2 linked regions of the Methylacidimicrobium sp. AP8 genome follow. The main gene of each other region encodes a partner of the protein of the gene in region 2 in a complex. Links are inferred from orthologs where the notes say so. Each region holds a gene or a part of one and is shown on either strand. Other genes may lie near its edges. The genes, in order: tsaD and tsaE.

What was found.
Region 1: the proteins of tsaE (region 2) and tsaD are in contact, whole or in part, in a crystal structure (PDB 6N9A), measured with the Thermotoga maritima proteins. The link is inferred for Methylacidimicrobium sp. AP8 from one-to-one orthologs. Residues at the interface, in WP_004082108.1 of Thermotoga maritima: Leu37, Gly38, Lys46, Lys57, Val59, Lys60, Ser61, Thr63, Phe64, Thr65, Leu66, Met67, Val69, Pro71, Tyr82, Arg83, Leu84, Asp86, Asp88, Phe89, Asp93, Ile128, Asp130, Glu131, Arg134; in WP_004082750.1 of Thermotoga maritima: Cys10, Asp11, Arg49, His50, Leu82, Gly84, Gly135, Gly136, Glu154, Thr155, Leu156, Asp157, Asp158, Ser159, Glu162, Asp165, Lys166, Arg169, Leu170, Tyr175, Lys213, Thr214, Leu217, Tyr218, Gln221, Arg222, Asn324.

The regions. Positions count from the first base shown.
Region 1 is NZ_LR797830.1:1,700,590-1,708,210, reverse strand. Bases 3,170-6,168 are described here. They hold tsaD (tRNA (adenosine(37)-N6)-threonylcarbamoyltransferase complex transferase subunit TsaD), read right to left. Parts: upstream 5,202-6,168; coding sequence 4,137-5,201; downstream 3,170-4,136. Other genes in these bases: MTHMO_RS07920 (UDP-glucuronic acid decarboxylase family protein), read right to left, coding at 5,198-6,168; MTHMO_RS07930 (nucleoside-diphosphate kinase), read right to left, coding at 3,170-4,054. Also shown: MTHMO_RS07945 (hydantoinase/oxoprolinase family protein), read left to right, coding at 1-1,031; MTHMO_RS07940 (YidH family protein), read right to left, coding at 1,224-1,595; MTHMO_RS07935 (pyridoxal phosphate-dependent aminotransferase), read right to left, coding at 1,685-2,848; more of MTHMO_RS07930, read right to left, coding at 2,885-3,169; more of MTHMO_RS07920, read right to left, coding at 6,169-6,226; MTHMO_RS07915 (TrkA family potassium uptake protein), read right to left, coding at 6,315-7,391; rsfS (ribosome silencing factor), read right to left, coding at 7,456-7,621.
Region 2 is NZ_LR797830.1:2,149,666-2,157,245, forward strand. Bases 456-3,413 are described here. They hold tsaE (tRNA (adenosine(37)-N6)-threonylcarbamoyltransferase complex ATPase subunit type 1 TsaE), read left to right. Parts: upstream 456-1,702; coding sequence 1,703-2,125; downstream 2,126-3,413. Other genes in these bases: MTHMO_RS10020 (CPBP family intramembrane glutamic endopeptidase), read left to right, coding at 456-776; MTHMO_RS10025 (thiamine-monophosphate kinase), read left to right, coding at 808-1,731; tsaB (tRNA (adenosine(37)-N6)-threonylcarbamoyltransferase complex dimerization subunit type 1 TsaB), read left to right, coding at 2,122-2,760; alr (alanine racemase), read left to right, coding at 2,767-3,413. Also shown: more of MTHMO_RS10020, read left to right, coding at 6-455; more of alr, read left to right, coding at 3,414-4,014; lpdA (dihydrolipoyl dehydrogenase), read right to left, coding at 4,024-5,439; sucB (dihydrolipoyllysine-residue succinyltransferase), read right to left, coding at 5,471-6,667; MTHMO_RS10055 (2-oxoglutarate dehydrogenase E1 component), read right to left, coding at 6,676-7,580. UniProt on the Escherichia coli protein: Required for the formation of a threonylcarbamoyl group on adenosine at position 37 (t(6)A37) in tRNAs that read codons beginning with adenine.

The sequences.
Region 1 (7,621 bases), 450 kb from region 2 along the record:
GGGTAGGTCCCGAAAGCGCGGGTGCGGATCCCGGTCCGGTCTGCTATGGCCGAGGGGAAGAGATCACCGTGACCGATGCGCACCTTTGCCTCGGACGGTTGGGATCCGCCGGCCTGCTGGGCGGAGAGATGCCCCTGGATGCCGACCGGGCCAGGGAATTCTTCGCTCGGTTCTGGCGGGATCGGATGGCGCCGCGCTGGAGTGCGTCGTCCGAAGAGGATCACCCGGTGGAGCGGCTGGCTCAAGGGATCCTCGATGTGATCAATGTCCGGATGGCTCGCGCTATCCAGCTCGTTGCTACGGAGAGCGGGCGGGATCCGCGCGATTTCAGCCTTCTGGCCTATGGGGGGGCCGGCGGCTTGCACGCCTGCGATCTGGCGGAAGCTTTGGAAATCCCGCAGGCCCTCGTCCCGCGGAATCCGGGACTTTTCTCCGCGCTTGGCGGCCTCTTCTCGGATTTTGTGAAGGAGTATGTCGAGACCCTGCTCTGTCCCCAGGAGCGGGCCGACGAAGAGGATCTGCGGAGGATCTTCGGCCGGCTGGCGGGCCGGGCGGAGGAAGAGTTGGATGCCGAGGGGTTTGGCCGGCGTGAACGCGCTCTCTCCTTTTTCGTCGACATGCGCTACGCGGGCCAAGGGCATGAGCTGATGGTCCCGTATTCCGAGGAATATGCCGGGCAGTTTCACCGGTTGCATGAGCTCCGGTTCGGTTATGCCGATTGGGGCAGAAAGACGGAGATCGTCGCGCTGCGGGTGCAGGCTCGGGGCATGCCCCGGAAGCCCGTCCTTGTCCCGGAGGAGGAAACGGGTCCCGAGCCCGGCAAGGATAGCCTGTTGTACGAGGCCCCTGTCTGGTTCGGGGGGCGTGTCGTTCCGACACGCTTTTACCGGAGGGAGCGGCTCCGTCCCGGAAACCGGATCGAAGGACCGGCGGTCATCCTGGAATATAGCGGGACCACGGTCGTCCCTCCTTCTTGGAAGGCGCACGTGGATCGATACGGCGGACTGCTTCTGACGCGCCGGGAAGAATAAGGCGGCGGCGCTAGCGGCCATTTCTCACAAGCTTTCTCCTACGGCTTGCAAAACGGGCTCGTCTGCTTCGCTCCCGCTTGGTTTTCCATCCTCGCAGTATGTCTTCATACAGCTCCGGTGGAAAACCTGCGCCCGCCTTGCACCCAAGCCCATTTGCGGCGCCTCGGCTACGAAATTTGTGAGAAATGGCCGCTAGAGGGCGATCCCGAGGGCCAAGTAGAGGCCGAGGAGGATGCCGGCGCCGGCCAGGCAAGCGCCGAGGATCGTGTCGAAGAGAACGAAGCTGTTTCTTTCCAATTCCGGGCTGTCGATCTGCCGGGCGTTGAGCCGGTATCGGAGGGCCGCCATCCCGATCATGACGGCGCCGAGGGTCAGGAAAGCGAGTCCGATCACCCGGGTAGCCGGCTCTTGGGTCGGCGGCTGGTTGAGCGCGAGGCGCAGATAGTTGAGGAAGAGGGTGAACTTCTCGAGCAGGAAGCCGAATGCCATCAGCCCGATGCTCGTGCGCACCCAGGCCAGAAACGTGCGTTCGTTCGCCGAGTGATCCCCGAAGTTTTTCTTCATCGGAAACCGCTTGCCGGGCCTCCTCATCCGCTGCGTTCCCGCAGCGGTCCGACACCGGGAAAGGGCGAAGTCGCGCGCTCGAAATGGGGTTAGAGGCGCTTCAGGAAGGCGGCCAGCCGTTCGACCCCTCGTTGCAGGCTTTCCATGTCGGTAGCATAGGAGAGGCGCACCGTGCGGTCGTCTCCGAACGCGATCCCGGGGACTGTCATGACCTTCTCTTCCTCGAGGAGGCGGTCGGCGAAATGGGAAGAGGAGAGCCCCGTCTCGCCGATCTCGAGCAGCAGATAGAACGTGCCCTGGGGGCGGAGGAAGTGGATCTTGGGGAGGGAGCCGAGCTGCGCCACCAGGTAATCCCGCCGCCTCCTGTACTCGTCGGTCATGGCCTGCACGCACTCCTGCGGGCCGCGATAGGCGGCGAGCGCGCCCTTCTGGGCGAATGAGGTTACGTTCGATGTCGAATGGCTCTGGATCGCTTCGACGGCCGCCGCGGCCCAGGGCGGCGAGGCGACATAACCGAGCCGCCATCCGGTCATCGCATAGGCCTTGCTGAAGCCGTTGACCGTGAAGGTGAGCGGGTAGAACGCGGCATCGAGGGAAGCCACGCTCCAGTGCTTGAGGCCGTCGAAGAGGATCTTCTCATAGACTTCGTCGGAGAGGATCAGGATGTCCTCTTCGGCGGCGACGCGGGCCAGGGCTTCGAGCTCCTCGCGCGTGTAGACCGACCCGGTGGGATTCCCCGGGCTGTTGAGGATGATGATCCGGGTCTTCGGCGTCATCGCGTCCGCAAACTCTTCCGGCGTGATCTTGAAGCCGTTCTCCAGCCGGGTGGGAACGATCACGGGCTCCCCGTCGGCGATCTTGACCATCTCCGGATAGCTCAACCAGTAGGGCGCCGGGATGATGACCTCGTCTCCGGGATCCAAGGTTGCCAGGAGGACATTGAGACAGGCATGTTTGGCGCCGCAGCTGACCGTGATCTGTCCAGGCTCGTAGGAAAGGTTATTGTCCGCCTTGAGCTTGTCCACGATCGCCTGCCGCAGCTCCGGAATGCCCGAGGAAGGAGTGTACTTGGTGAATCCGGCATCCAGAGATCCCATAGCCGCCGCCTTGATGAACTCCGGGGTGTCGAAGTCCGGCTCCCCCGATGCGAGGTTGATGACGTCCACGCCTTTGGCCCGGAGAGCCTTCGCCTTGCTTCCCAAGGAAAGGGTAAGAGATGGGGTGATGCGGGCGGCGCGAGAGGATGGTTCCATGGGACCCTTTCGGTTGATTGACGGATGGCGGTGCTGTCAGGCGCCGTAGTATTCGGCGACCAGAGAGGAAAAGTTGCTTTCTCCGGGGCGTAGGATCTGCATTTCCCGTTCGGCGCTCTCCTCCGAATCGGAAGCGTGCGCCGCATTGACCATGATATTCTGGCCGAATTCGCGGCGGATCGATCCCGGCGGCGCCTTGGCCGGATCGGTAGGCCCGAGGACCTCGCGGATCCGCCTTACGGCGTCGATCCCCTCGTAGACCAGGATGAGGCATTTCTCTTTTCCGGGAAGTCGGCGTTCCGCCTCCGAGCAGTCCTTGGGGTTATGGCCGGTCATGAACTGGATGATCAGATCGAACTGGTAATCGGCCGCTTTCGGTCCGAGCAGCCGCCCGAGCTGCTCCTTCAATTCGGCATCGACGGTGATGCCGAGGGCGGATTCAAGCAACTCTTTGGCTTTTTCCCCGGTCGGCCCGACCAGCTTCTCGCGCAGGACCGCCCGGACGGGGCCGTAGAACTCCTCCGCTTCGGCGACGCTCATCCGGTGAACCTTGATGGCTGTGATCGCGAGGCCCGTTTTCGAGAAAAGATCGATCACGTTGCCCGGTCTCCCCCCCGGAAACCGGATTGTGTCGGGCTTGAGGATCACCAGCGTTCGCTGGTGCCCGGGATCGTTGACGGTGGGGAGCGCCGCGGAGACGAGCCCCGCATCGGTTGCGGCGTATCGGCTCCAAAGCCGGAGCTTGGCCGCCGCTTCCTCTACCGTCGGAGCGGCCAGGACGGCCGGCTCGAAGTAGCGGACCGAGCCATCCCGGGCGAAGACCAGATCGGCGAAGGTGTCGCGGACCGTTTCCCCGCCTCTGCTCATCCGGCTGATGTTGCCCACCGCTTCGCGCGTGCGGGCGACTGCGTCTTCCCCCGCGAAGAGCAAGACCATGACTCGTCTCCGGAGCTTGGTCACCGGATCGGGAGCGTAATTTTCCAGGATGTAGTCTCGAATCAGCTGTTGGATCTGCCGGTCCTGGGGATCGTTTTCTGTCACGATCATCTTGGCGTACTCGCGGACCAGCTCATGGCTCGGGGCGAACATCGAGGCGCCCGCCAGCTCCAGGCCCGTTCGGGTGAGCAATCGGGAAATAATCGCGCCCGTGCGGGATTTCTGCAGCGAATAGGGGTTGATAATGACGTAGCTCAGTTCACGTGCCATAAGAGAGAAAAGGAAAGAGATTAGCGGCCTTCGGTCGAATGGACACCCTAAGCGGTCCCCGCTGGAGGCGTCAATGGGAATTTCACAGGGCCAAAGGCAGGCCCGGGTCGATGTCGGTGCCGAGCGAAGGGGGTATCCCGGCGGCGTGTTTCCAGGCCGCCGCCGCGGCGATCATCACGGCGTTGTCGGTGCAGAGGCCGGAGGGGGCGATTCGACAGCAAAGGCCCGCGTCGCGGCATCCCTCTTCCAGCATCTGCCGCAGCCTCCGGTTCGCCACGACGCCGCCGGATGCCGCCACGGTGCGGAAGCTGCGCTGCCGTGCGGCCTGAAGAGTCTTTTCGCAGAGAGTCCGGATAATCGACTCCTGGAGCGAGGCGGCCGCGTCCGCAAGGAAGCGGGGATCGGACCGCCTTTCGGCATGCTGCTCGAGAAAGTAGCGGACCGCCGTCTTGACCCCGCTGAAGCTGAAGCGGAGGTCGCCCTCTTCCGGAAACCCGCGGGGAAAGCGAAACGCCTTGGGGTCCCCCTGCCGTGCGAGCCGCTCGATCTCGGGTCCGCCGGGGTAAGGGAGGCCGAGGAGACGGGCGATCTTGTCGAGGGCTTCGCCGGCCGCATCGTCCGTGGTCGCGGATACGATCCGATAGCGGTTCCATCCCTCTACGGCGGCCAGAAGCGTGTGGCCCCCGCTGACGATCAGCCCAAGGAAAGGGAACGAGATCGGTCCGTCTCCCTCGAGAAAAGGCGAGAAGAGGTGGCCTTCCAGGTGGTTGATCCCGAAGACCGGCAGGTCGAGGGATGCCGCTAGCGCCCGGGCATAGGCGTTGCCGACGAGAAGGGACGAAGCGAGCCCCGGCCCCTGGGTGACGGCGATCCCCCGGAGGTCCTGCGGGCGGAGTCCCGCCTCCTCGAGAAGGCGCGTCACGAGCAGCGGCAGGTTGCGGGCATGCTCGCGAACCGCCAGCTCCGGAACGACCCCTCCGAAAGGTCGGTGCCGGTTGACCTGGCTGGTCAAAAGAGCGCCGACCACCCGTATCCGGCCGGCACGCTCCTCCACGAGGGCAACCCCCGTTTCGTCGCACGAGGTCTCGATGCCCAGCCAGAGAAAGTTTCCGTTTCCCGCGCGCGCGCCGCGATCGCCCGTCTTCACGAAGGCTCTTCGAGATGGTTGGACGGCCGGGCCGGAGGACGACCGAGGGATCCGGGCGGGGTGCGCGTTCCCTCTTCTTGCTTTCCTGCGTTCGGCCGATGAGCCCGGAACCAGGCGATGGTTTCCCGCAGCCCGGTTTCCAGATCGACTTTCGGGCGCCACCCGAGGACTTTTTGCGCCCGCGAAATATCCGGGCGGCGCTGCTTGGGATCGTCGACCGGGAGCGGCTTGTACTCCAACCGCTCGGGGATGTTCGCCAGCCGGCAGATGATCCGGGCGAACTCCAGGATGGATAGCTCGGTCGGATTTCCGATATTCACCGGGTCCGCCGTGGTCGACTGCGCTAGCACGAATATCCCCTCGATGAGGTCGGAACAGTAGCAGAAGCTGCGTGTCTGGGAACCGTCCCCGAAAATCGTGAGCGGCTTCCCCTCCAACGCCTGTCCGATAAAGGCGGGCACGACGCGGCCGTCGTGCAGCCGCATTCTCGGCCCATAGGTGTTAAAGATGCGGACGATATGGGTCCTTACCCCGTGAGTCCGGTGGTAGGCCATGGTGAGCGCTTCGGCGAACCGCTTGGCTTCGTCGTAGACGCCCCGGGGACCGATCGGGTTGACGTTGCCCCAATATTCCTCGTTCTGGGGATGGACCAGAGGGTCGCCGTAGATTTCCGAAGTGGAAGCCAGGAGAAAGGCCGCCCCTTTCGCCTTGGCTAGCCCCAAGGCGCGGTAGGTTCCCAGCGCCCCGGCCTTCAGGGTCTGGATCGGAAGATGGAGATAGTCGACGGGGCTCGCCGGGGAGGCGAGATGGAAGATCTGATCGACCTTTCCGGGAATGTCGAGATACTCCGTCACGTCTTGGACGAGGAGATGGAACCGGGGTTCTCCCTTAAGATGGGCTAGGTTGTTGGGATTTCCGGTCACAAAGTTATCGATCCCGAGGACCTCGTACCCGGCCTCGAGCAGCCGATCGACCAGATGGCTTCCCAAAAAACCCGCAGCTCCGGTGACGACCGCGAAGGGCATGACCGATGCACTCTAATGGGGTAGGAAACAAAGTGCAAACCACTCGCGCACGTCTTCCGCTCCTTCCGTGGCCGGCGGTGCGGCCTACCTATGCCGCCGGGCCCGGATCCTGACCGGAAGCGAGCCGGGCGAACGCCTGCAGCTCCGCATGCGTCCCTAACGCAATGAGTTCCTGGCCCGCTTCGAGGACGGTCTCCGCAGTGGGCCGAACCGCCAGCGTCCCGTCGGGCATCCGGCATCCGACGATCGTGACATGGAATCGGTTCCGCAGCTGGGCCTGTCCCAACGTCTGGCCGACCAAGCAGGAGCCGCTCCGGACGGGAATCTGTTCCAAAAAAAGCTCGACTCCGCCCACGTGCGCCACTTCCCAGAGGAAATCGGCGACCGCCGGTCGCACGAGGGAGGTGATGATGCGGTAGGCGGCGAGCTGGTAGGGGAGGACGACCCGATCGGCTCCGGCTTTCTTGAGCTTAAATTCGGACGCCTCGTCGAGAGCCCGTGCGACAATCGGCAATCCGGGACAGAGCAGGCGCGCGGTCAGGACGATCAGCAGGTTTTCCGCGTCGCTGCTTGCGCAAGCCACCAGTCCCTTCGCCTGCGAGATGCCCGCCGCCCGCAGGACCGCTTCGTCCGAGGCATCGCCTTCGATCGCCGGGATTTCCCGGCTCCGGAGGTGCGAAAGAGCCTCCGGATCGGAATCGATGACGACCACGCGCTGGCGCTGCTCGATCATCTCCTGGGTGACATGGCGTCCGACCCGGCCGAAACCACAGACCAGATAATGGTCCTTCATTCCTTTCAGCATTCGGGTTTGGCGTCGCGCTGCAAGGAAATCCCGCCATTCGACGGAAAAGAGATAGTTGAGCGCCCTTCCCGCGGCATAAGCCGCCAGGGCCCCTCCGCCGACAATCAGCCCGATGGTGAAGAGACGGCCCTGGGGCGAGAGGGGGTGGACCTCTTCGAAGCCGACGGTGCTCAGCGTGATGACGGTCATGTAGAGCGCGTCGAGCAGAGACATCCCTTCGATCCTCCGGTAGCCGAACGTGCCGGCGGCCACCAGAAGGAGCAGAACGATCAGCGCACCCAGAAAATGGCGAAAGGGGTGGCGGACGGCCGGCGGCAGGGGAGGCTGCCCCGGGGAGGCAGATGTCCGGGACGAGGCCATCGTCTAGGGCGAGTCGCCGCGGAAGAGGCCGACCGGGGCGCAGGGCGTCCGCGCCGGATCGCCTTCAGAGTACGGGTGCATCTCCCCAGAGGCGCTCGAGCTCATAGTACGCCCGCTCCTTTTCGAGGAAGAGGTGGATGAGCAGCGCCCCGTAATCGAGCACGACCCAGTGGCTGGCCGGAGAGCCTTGGAGCGACCGCGGATGGAGGCCGTGGGCCTTTTCGACCTCG
Region 2 (7,580 bases):
CGGGAATGAACGAGATCACCGCCAAGCTCTTCCACCGATATGGGGGCCTGGTCGCCAGCTTCTTTCTGGCGAGCGTCGCGGCCGCCGTGATGCTGGGCTACGCCGTCCGCAAGTTTCACCAGGCGGGTGCGCTTCGGTACGGGCAGGCTCCCACAATCCCGTTCTCCTCGATCGAGCTGATCACCGTACTTCTCTTCCTGGTCTCCGGCGTCTTTTTTTCGGCGGGAACGACCCTCGCCCTCGCCGCCATCCTGCTCCTGGTCCGCTTCCACCGGCTTGATTTCGGCATCTACTTCGGCACAACGCGCCTCTCGGTTTGGAAGAATCTTGGGGTCGGTTTCTGGATCGCCCTGGCGGCCGATCTGCCCCTCCGCCTCGCGGCCGCTCTTGCCGAAACGGTCGCCAAGGTCTTCGGCGTGCCCGCTCCGCCGCAGCCTGCCGTCGAACTCTTTCTGCGAACCCATAATTGGCCTTCGCTCTTGCTGCTTCTGTTCTTCATTCTCATCCTCGCCCCGTTCGGCGAGGAGGTGCTCTTCCGCGGGTTCCTCTATGTCTATTTGAAAAATCGGCTTCCGCGTAGGACAGCCCTCGTTCTGACCGCACTGCTCTTCGCCGTCCTCCATTTCAACTGGCCGACCTTCCTCCCGCTCTTCCTCTTCGGCCTACTGCTCGGCATCGCCTACGAGCTTTCGGGATCGCTGCTGCTCTCCATTGCCATCCACTGCTGGTTCAATAGCTTTACCACGGGGTTCCTTCTCCTGGCGAAATTCGGCTAAGAGAGCGATTCCCGGATTTACGAGCGGTCCAGTGACTTCCGGCAAACCCGTCGTCCCTCGTCCTTCCTTGGCTGACCTAGGCGAAGACGCCCTGCTCCGCCTCCTGACCCGACGTTGGCGTCACGGTCCCTCCGTGCGCGCAGGAGTCGGCGACGATTGCGCCGTTCTGGAAGGAAGAAAGAAAGAGGGCTCGCTGCTTTTCAAGACCGACTCGGTGGTCGAGGGAGTTCACTTCTCTCCGGGAACCCCATGGCGGCTCGTCGGGCGCAAGGCGCTTGGGCGGGCGCTCAGCGACGTAGCCGCGATGGGAGGCCGTCCGCTCTACGCCTTGATCGCTCTGGCCCTGCCGTCGTCCACCGATCCGGCCATCGTGCAAGAGATCTACCGGGGGATCGATGGGGCGGCCCGCCGGCATGCCGTCGATCTCGTCGGCGGCGAGCTCAGCCGGAACCCGCAGATTGTTCTGACGATCGCCCTGTTGGGAGAAACAGCAGGCTATCCACCCATCCTCCGGTCCGGGGCCACGCCCGGAGAAGGGATTTATGTGACGGGCAGCCTCGGCGGCAGCCTGGAGAGCGGGCATCACCTCCGCTTTCGACCACGGCTGGCCGAAGGGGAATGGCTGGCCAAAGGCCGCTGGGCCACGGCCCTAATGGATGTCAGTGACGGACTGGCTGCCGACCTGCCTCGGCTCGGCCGCGCCTCCAACGTCGGCTGGTCGCTGACAGAAGGCTGCATCCCTCGCCGCCGCGGCTGCTCCCTTCAGCAGGCCTTCTGTGACGGCGAGGACTACGAGCTTCTTTTTACCGTGAAGCCGGACCGTGAGGATGCCCTGCGCGCGCAATGGCCGTTCCCGACGCGCTTGACTCGCATCGGCGTCTGCGTGCGCCCGTCGTCCGCCGGCGCCCGCAACGCCTTTTCTTTCCATGGATTCGATCATTTCCGCGTCGCCTGAAGAGACGGAACGCTTCGGTCGCCGCCTGGGCGAAGGTGCCCTTCCCGGCACCGTCTTCGCCCTCTACGGCGAGCTCGGAGCCGGCAAGTCGACTTTGGTGCGGGGGATCGCGCGCGGGATCGGAGTTTGGGATCCGGTCACAAGCCCGACCTTCACGCTGGTCCATGAATACAAAAGCGGCCGGCTGCCTCTCATTCACGTCGATCTCTACCGGCTCGAGGATCCTCGGGAAGCGGCGGCCCTTCATCTCGAGGAATTCTGGAGCGATCCCGTCCTCGTCGCGATCGAATGGCCGGAAAAGATCGAAGAGCTTCTTCCTCCGCGAACGGAGCGATGGGAGCTCTTGCTTCTTTCGGCAAATGAGCGGATGATCCGCCAAAAGGCGGTGCCATGACCCGCCTGGACGAAGACCGGCTTCTGTCCCGCGCCCCCATGATTCTTGCCCTGGAAATGTCTTCGTCCTCGGGCAGCGTGGCCGTCGGAGAGCCGGGGCGGATCATCGTCGCCCGGACCTTCTCCGGCGTCTCCCCTTCCGCAGCTCTCTTCTCCTCGTTGCAGGATCTGGGACTCCCTGCGCTCCGCATCCATACCGTCATCGTCGGGCTTGGACCGGGGTCCTTCTCTTCGATCCGCGTCTCCATCGCAGCCGCCCAGGCGATCGCCTTCTCCAAGGGCGCTCGTCTCCGCTCCCTCTGCAGCGCTTGGTCTCTCGCCCTGCAATTTCCCGACATAGGGCGTCTCGGCGTCTTTGCCGACGCTAGGCGGGGAGAACTGTATGGCACGCTCTTCTCGTTCGGGCGGTTAACTCGCTCGACTTTCGTGTTTGCCAAGAGAGAGCTGGCTACCTGGATACGAAACCTGGATCTAGCCGTTGCGTCCGAAGATCTTGGGCCCGGCCTCCACCGCGCCTTCCCCCGAGCCGAGGACTTTCTGCGGATCCCGGAGGAGGATCCCGCGTTTTCGGATGAGCCGTTTCCCGAACCCATCTATTTGCGGGGTCCGGTCAGCGTGCCGGCGACCGCCTTCTAAGAAGTCATGAATGCTGGCGCTCTGCGCTGCTGGGCGGAAATCGACGGTTCCGCGCTCCGCCACAACCTGGCCGTGATCCGGAGCAGAATTGCCGAGGAGACCAAGCTCATCGCGGTGGTCAAGGCCAACGCCTACGGCCACGGCCTGGTGCCGGTGGCCAAAGAGCTCGTGGGCGGAGGGGCGGATGTCCTCGGAGTGAGCAACGTCCAGGAGGCCGCCGAACTTCGTGCCGCAGGGATCACGACGACGCCGATCCTCCTGCTGAGCGCGTGCCTTCCGAATGAGTTCGCGCAGGCGATCGCCTGTCGCGCTTGGCCAACCATCTCGACCTACGAGGAAGCCAAGCGGCTCAACGCAGCGGCCCGAAAAGCCGGGGTGCGCGCCCAAGCCCACTTTAAGATCGATACGGGAATGGGTCGGCTCGGACTATGGGGTGCCGAAGCCGTGAAAGAGCTCAAGCGGGCCGAACGGCTCCCCTCCGTGGAGATCGGAGCTGTCTGCACCCACTTCAGCTCGGCCGATGAGGACCCCGAGAGAACGGAAGCGCAGTGGACCGAATTCCTGCGCTGGCGGCCTCACTTCGCCGACAAGAAGCTTCATGTCGCCAACAGCGCCGCTCTCTGGAGGAAGACGGTTTATGCCTGCTCGTTTGTCCGGATCGGCCTTGCTCTCTATGGATTGCCTCCCATGCCTTTCCTGCGGCGGCTGCTCCGCCCGGTCCTTTCCTGGAAAACCCGGATTACGCTCCTGCGTCAGCTCCCGGCAGGTCGGACCGTCAGCTATGGAGCCACTTACGTTTTGCGGAAGGCCCAAACGGTGGCCACCCTCGCCATCGGCTATGGGGACGGGTATTCGCGCAGCCTCTCGAACCGCGCGCAGGTCTTGGTGCGCGGAAGCCGCTGCCGGATCCGGGGGCGGGTGACGATGGACCAGACGATCGTCGACGTGAGCGGCGTGCCGGGCTGCAAGGTCGGCGATGAGGCGGTAGTCCTCGGCTCCCAGGGCGACCAAGCGATTTACGCCGAGGAGCTGGCAAAGATGGCCGGAACGATCGGCTACGAGATCCTCACCTCCGTCGGCGCACGTGTCCCTCGGATCTACCGGAACTTTCATTTCCTGCCGCACGACCAAGCAGGCCAAACCAAGCGGCCGGCCGGAAAAGCCGAAGGCGAAGGTGCGCGATCGGCCCGCTCCGGCTCCTCGGAAGCGGCCCGCACCGGAGGGCCGAGCCGCCGCTTTGCACCCGGAGCCTGAGCAGCCGCATCAAAAACCGCCCGATGGTCGCGCCCGCAGCGCGGCAATCGCGGCCTCATGGACGCTTTCCATGAAGGATGGATGAGCCGGAACCGCCCGCGCCAGGGACTCGACGGAGACCTCCGCTTCCAGGGCGACCGCACCCGCGCCGATCAGCTCGGATGCTCGACTGCCCAAAACCTCCATTCCCGCGAATCTGCCCGATTCTTCGTCCATCCAGACAGTAACGAATCCATTCGGCATGTCCGCCGCCAGCGCCCTGCCGTTCGCCGGAAAATATGCGGTCCCGCGCCGATACCGACGCTTGGCCGCACGGAAATCCTCCTCCGAGAATCCGACGCCGGCCGCCTCCGGCTCGGTGTAAATGACGTTAGGGATGCACAAGTAGCGGACGCGGGCCGGTTTCCCCGCGAGCAGCTCGGCGACAGCTCTTCCTTCGGCCTGAGCCCGATGGGCCAACATCGGACCTTCGATGAGATCGCCGATCGCATAGACCCATGGGAGGGAAGTCTGCCAGAACCGATTGACCCGGATTCTGCCTCTCTCCGTGAGGAGGATTCCCGCCTCCTCGAGAGCAAGGCCCGCATGGTGCGGTCTTCTCCCAACCGCGACCAGAACCCGGTCGACAACCAGATCCTGTTCTCTTCCCCCCTCTTCGACGCGTACCTTCACCCGGGCTTCCCCGACCTCGGCACCGGTCACGCGAGCTGCGAGGAGAAACCGGATCCGCTGCTTCGCAAGTTCCCGCTGGAGCGCTCCGGCCCCGGTCGGACTAAATCCCGCCGCAATCCGCGGGAGCTGCTCCACAATGGTTACCTCGCTTCCGAGCCGGCTCCACACCGATCCGAGCTCAAGCCCGATCGCCCCCGCGCCGATGATCAGAAGGGTTTTCGGGACCTCCGGAAAGCAGAGAGCCTCGCTACTGCCGACGACCAGCCGCCCGTCAAAGCGGAGGAAGGGGAGATCGATGGGCTCGCTGCCGGTGGCCAGCAGAACGGCACGGGCTTCCAGAATCTCTTCCTCGCCTTGGGCGTGTCGCACCGCGACCGACTGCGGGCCGGCGATCCGTGCCGTTCCTTCGATCACCCGGACACCGTTTTGCCGCATCAGAAACGCGACCCCCTCGGCCAGCTTCGCCACGACCGCGTCCTTGTAAGCATACAGCCGCGGCAGATCGATTTCGAACCCCTGGCGTGCGTTGATGCCGTCCTGTGAAAGCCGGTCCCGGGCATATGCGTAGGCCTCCGTCAACGAAAGAAGAGTCTTGCTGGGAATGCAGCCGACCCGCAGGCAGGTTCCGCCCAACCGGCGGCAGCGATCGACCACCGCCGTCCGCAGGCCGAGCTCGGCGGCACGGCGAGCTGCCGTATAGCCCCCCGGCCCGCCACCGATAACGACCAGATCGAACGCGTCCTGGGCAGCCACCCGAGCTCCCTTCCCGCATCCCTTATAGTAGTTATAGGTCGAGCAAGGCGATCCCCGGATTTTCGAGGAATGCCTTGACTTGCGCCAGGAAGCCGACGGCTTCCTTCCCATCGATCACCCGGTGATCATAAGTCAAGGCCAGGTACATCATCGGGCGGATCTCCACGCGGCCGCGAACGGCGACAGGGCGCTCCTGGATGGCATGCATGCCGAGGATCGCACTTTGCGGAGGGTTAAGCATCGGGGTCGATAGCAGGGAGCCGAAAACCCCGCCGTTGGTGATCGTAAAGAGCCCCCCTTCGAGTTCAGGCAGCGTCAGCTTTCCGGATCGGGCTCGCTCCGCGAACTCGCGGATCGCCCGTTCGATTTCCGGAAAGCTCTTTTCGTCCGCATCGCGAAGAACGGGAACGATCAGGCCCCGGTCGGTCGAGACGGCGATTCCGATATCATATCGGCCCGGGTAGACGAGCTCGGTGCCGTCGATCTGCGCGCCGACCCGAGGCTCGTGGCGCAGTGCCTCGACGACCGCCCGAACGAAAAAGGGCATGTAGCCTAACCGGACTCCGTGCCGCTTTTCGAATCGCTCTCCGAATTGCTCGCGCAGATTCTGTATCGCTGAAACGTCGACCTCATTGAAGGTCGTCAGATGAGCCGTTTCCCGATGCGCGGACAGGAGCCGTTCGGCAATCTTGAGCCGGATGGGGCTCATCGGCTGGCGATGGGGCGACCTGGCTTCCCGCCGTTGAGGCGGTTCCTTTCGGACCGGAGTCCAGCCGCCCCACTCCTCCTCCGGCAGCACCCGTCCCCCGGCGCCGGGCGCCGCCGGCGGCGCCTGCACCGGCGGCGGAACCAGAGGGGGAAGGGCGGCCTCTTCCTTACGTGGCTCGATCGCAACCGGCGTTTCCACGGGATCCGGTTTCGCTTCCGCCTCATGCCGAGACTCCGCCGCGGAAGGGGCGGGAGCGCGGCTCGGCCCGCGCTCCCGATCCCCCGGTCCCTCCTCGATCCGCGCGATCACCTGACCGACCTTGATCTCGGTCCCCGGCTCGACCAGCGGGACGAACGAACCGGCGGCCTCGGCATAAATCTCGGAGGTGATCTTTTCGGTCTCGATCTCTCCGAGCGCATCTCCCGGCTCGACCCGATCCCCTTCGACCTTGAGCCACTTTCCGAGCACACCTCCCTGGATCGATTCGCCCAGGAAGGGCATTTTCACCTCGACCGCCATCTTCCTCCTTAGGAATCGCCGAAGGCTTGCCGGCAGATCCGTTCTTGCTCCAAACGATGAACTCCGAGACTCCCGCCCCCCGTGCTTGCCGCCGCTTCGCGCCCGACATAGCGGATCTCCCTCCCTAGGAGAGCGCGGAGGTGGCGTTCCATGTATTGCCAGCCGCCCATGTTCTCGGGCTCCTCTTGGCACCAGATCACCTCTTCGGCGCGATGGACGGAGACCAGGCGAGCGAGCTTTTCCCGATGGAGCGGGTAGAACTGTTCGACCCGAAGGATGGCGGTCTCCTTCTCCCCGAGCTGCTCCCGGTAGGCGGCAAGTTCGTAATAGATCTTGCCGGAGCAGAAGATAAGCCGGCGCGCCCCTTCCGGCCGGATCGGATCGGGGAGCAGCTCCTCGAAGCCGCCTTCCGCGAAGTCGCCCAGGAGCGAAGAACAGCGCGGATCGCGCAACAAGCTCTTGGGGGTGAAGAGCACCAGAGGTTTTGCAAAGCCGCGGAGAGCTTGGCGGCGCAGGATATGAAAGTAGTTCGCCGGAGTCGAAGTTTGCGCTACAACCATGTTGTCTTCGGCGCAGAGCTGCAGGAAGCGCTCGATGCGCCCGCTCGAGTGCTCGGGTCCCTGTCCCTCGTATCCATGAGGGAGGAGGACCACCAGGTTGGCCACCGCGCCCCATTTCGATTCGGAGCTCGACAGGTAATGGTCGATGATCACCTGCGCCCCGTTGGCGAAATCGCCGTACTGCGCTTCCCAAAGGATGAGCGCTTCGGGGAAGTCGAGGGAGTAGCCGAAATCGAAGCCGAGCACGGCGTACTCCGACAGGGGACTGTTGTAGATGCAAAAGATCGCCTGATCCGGGCTGACATGCTCGAGCGGCACATACCGGGCCCGCGAATGGATGTCATAGAGCACCG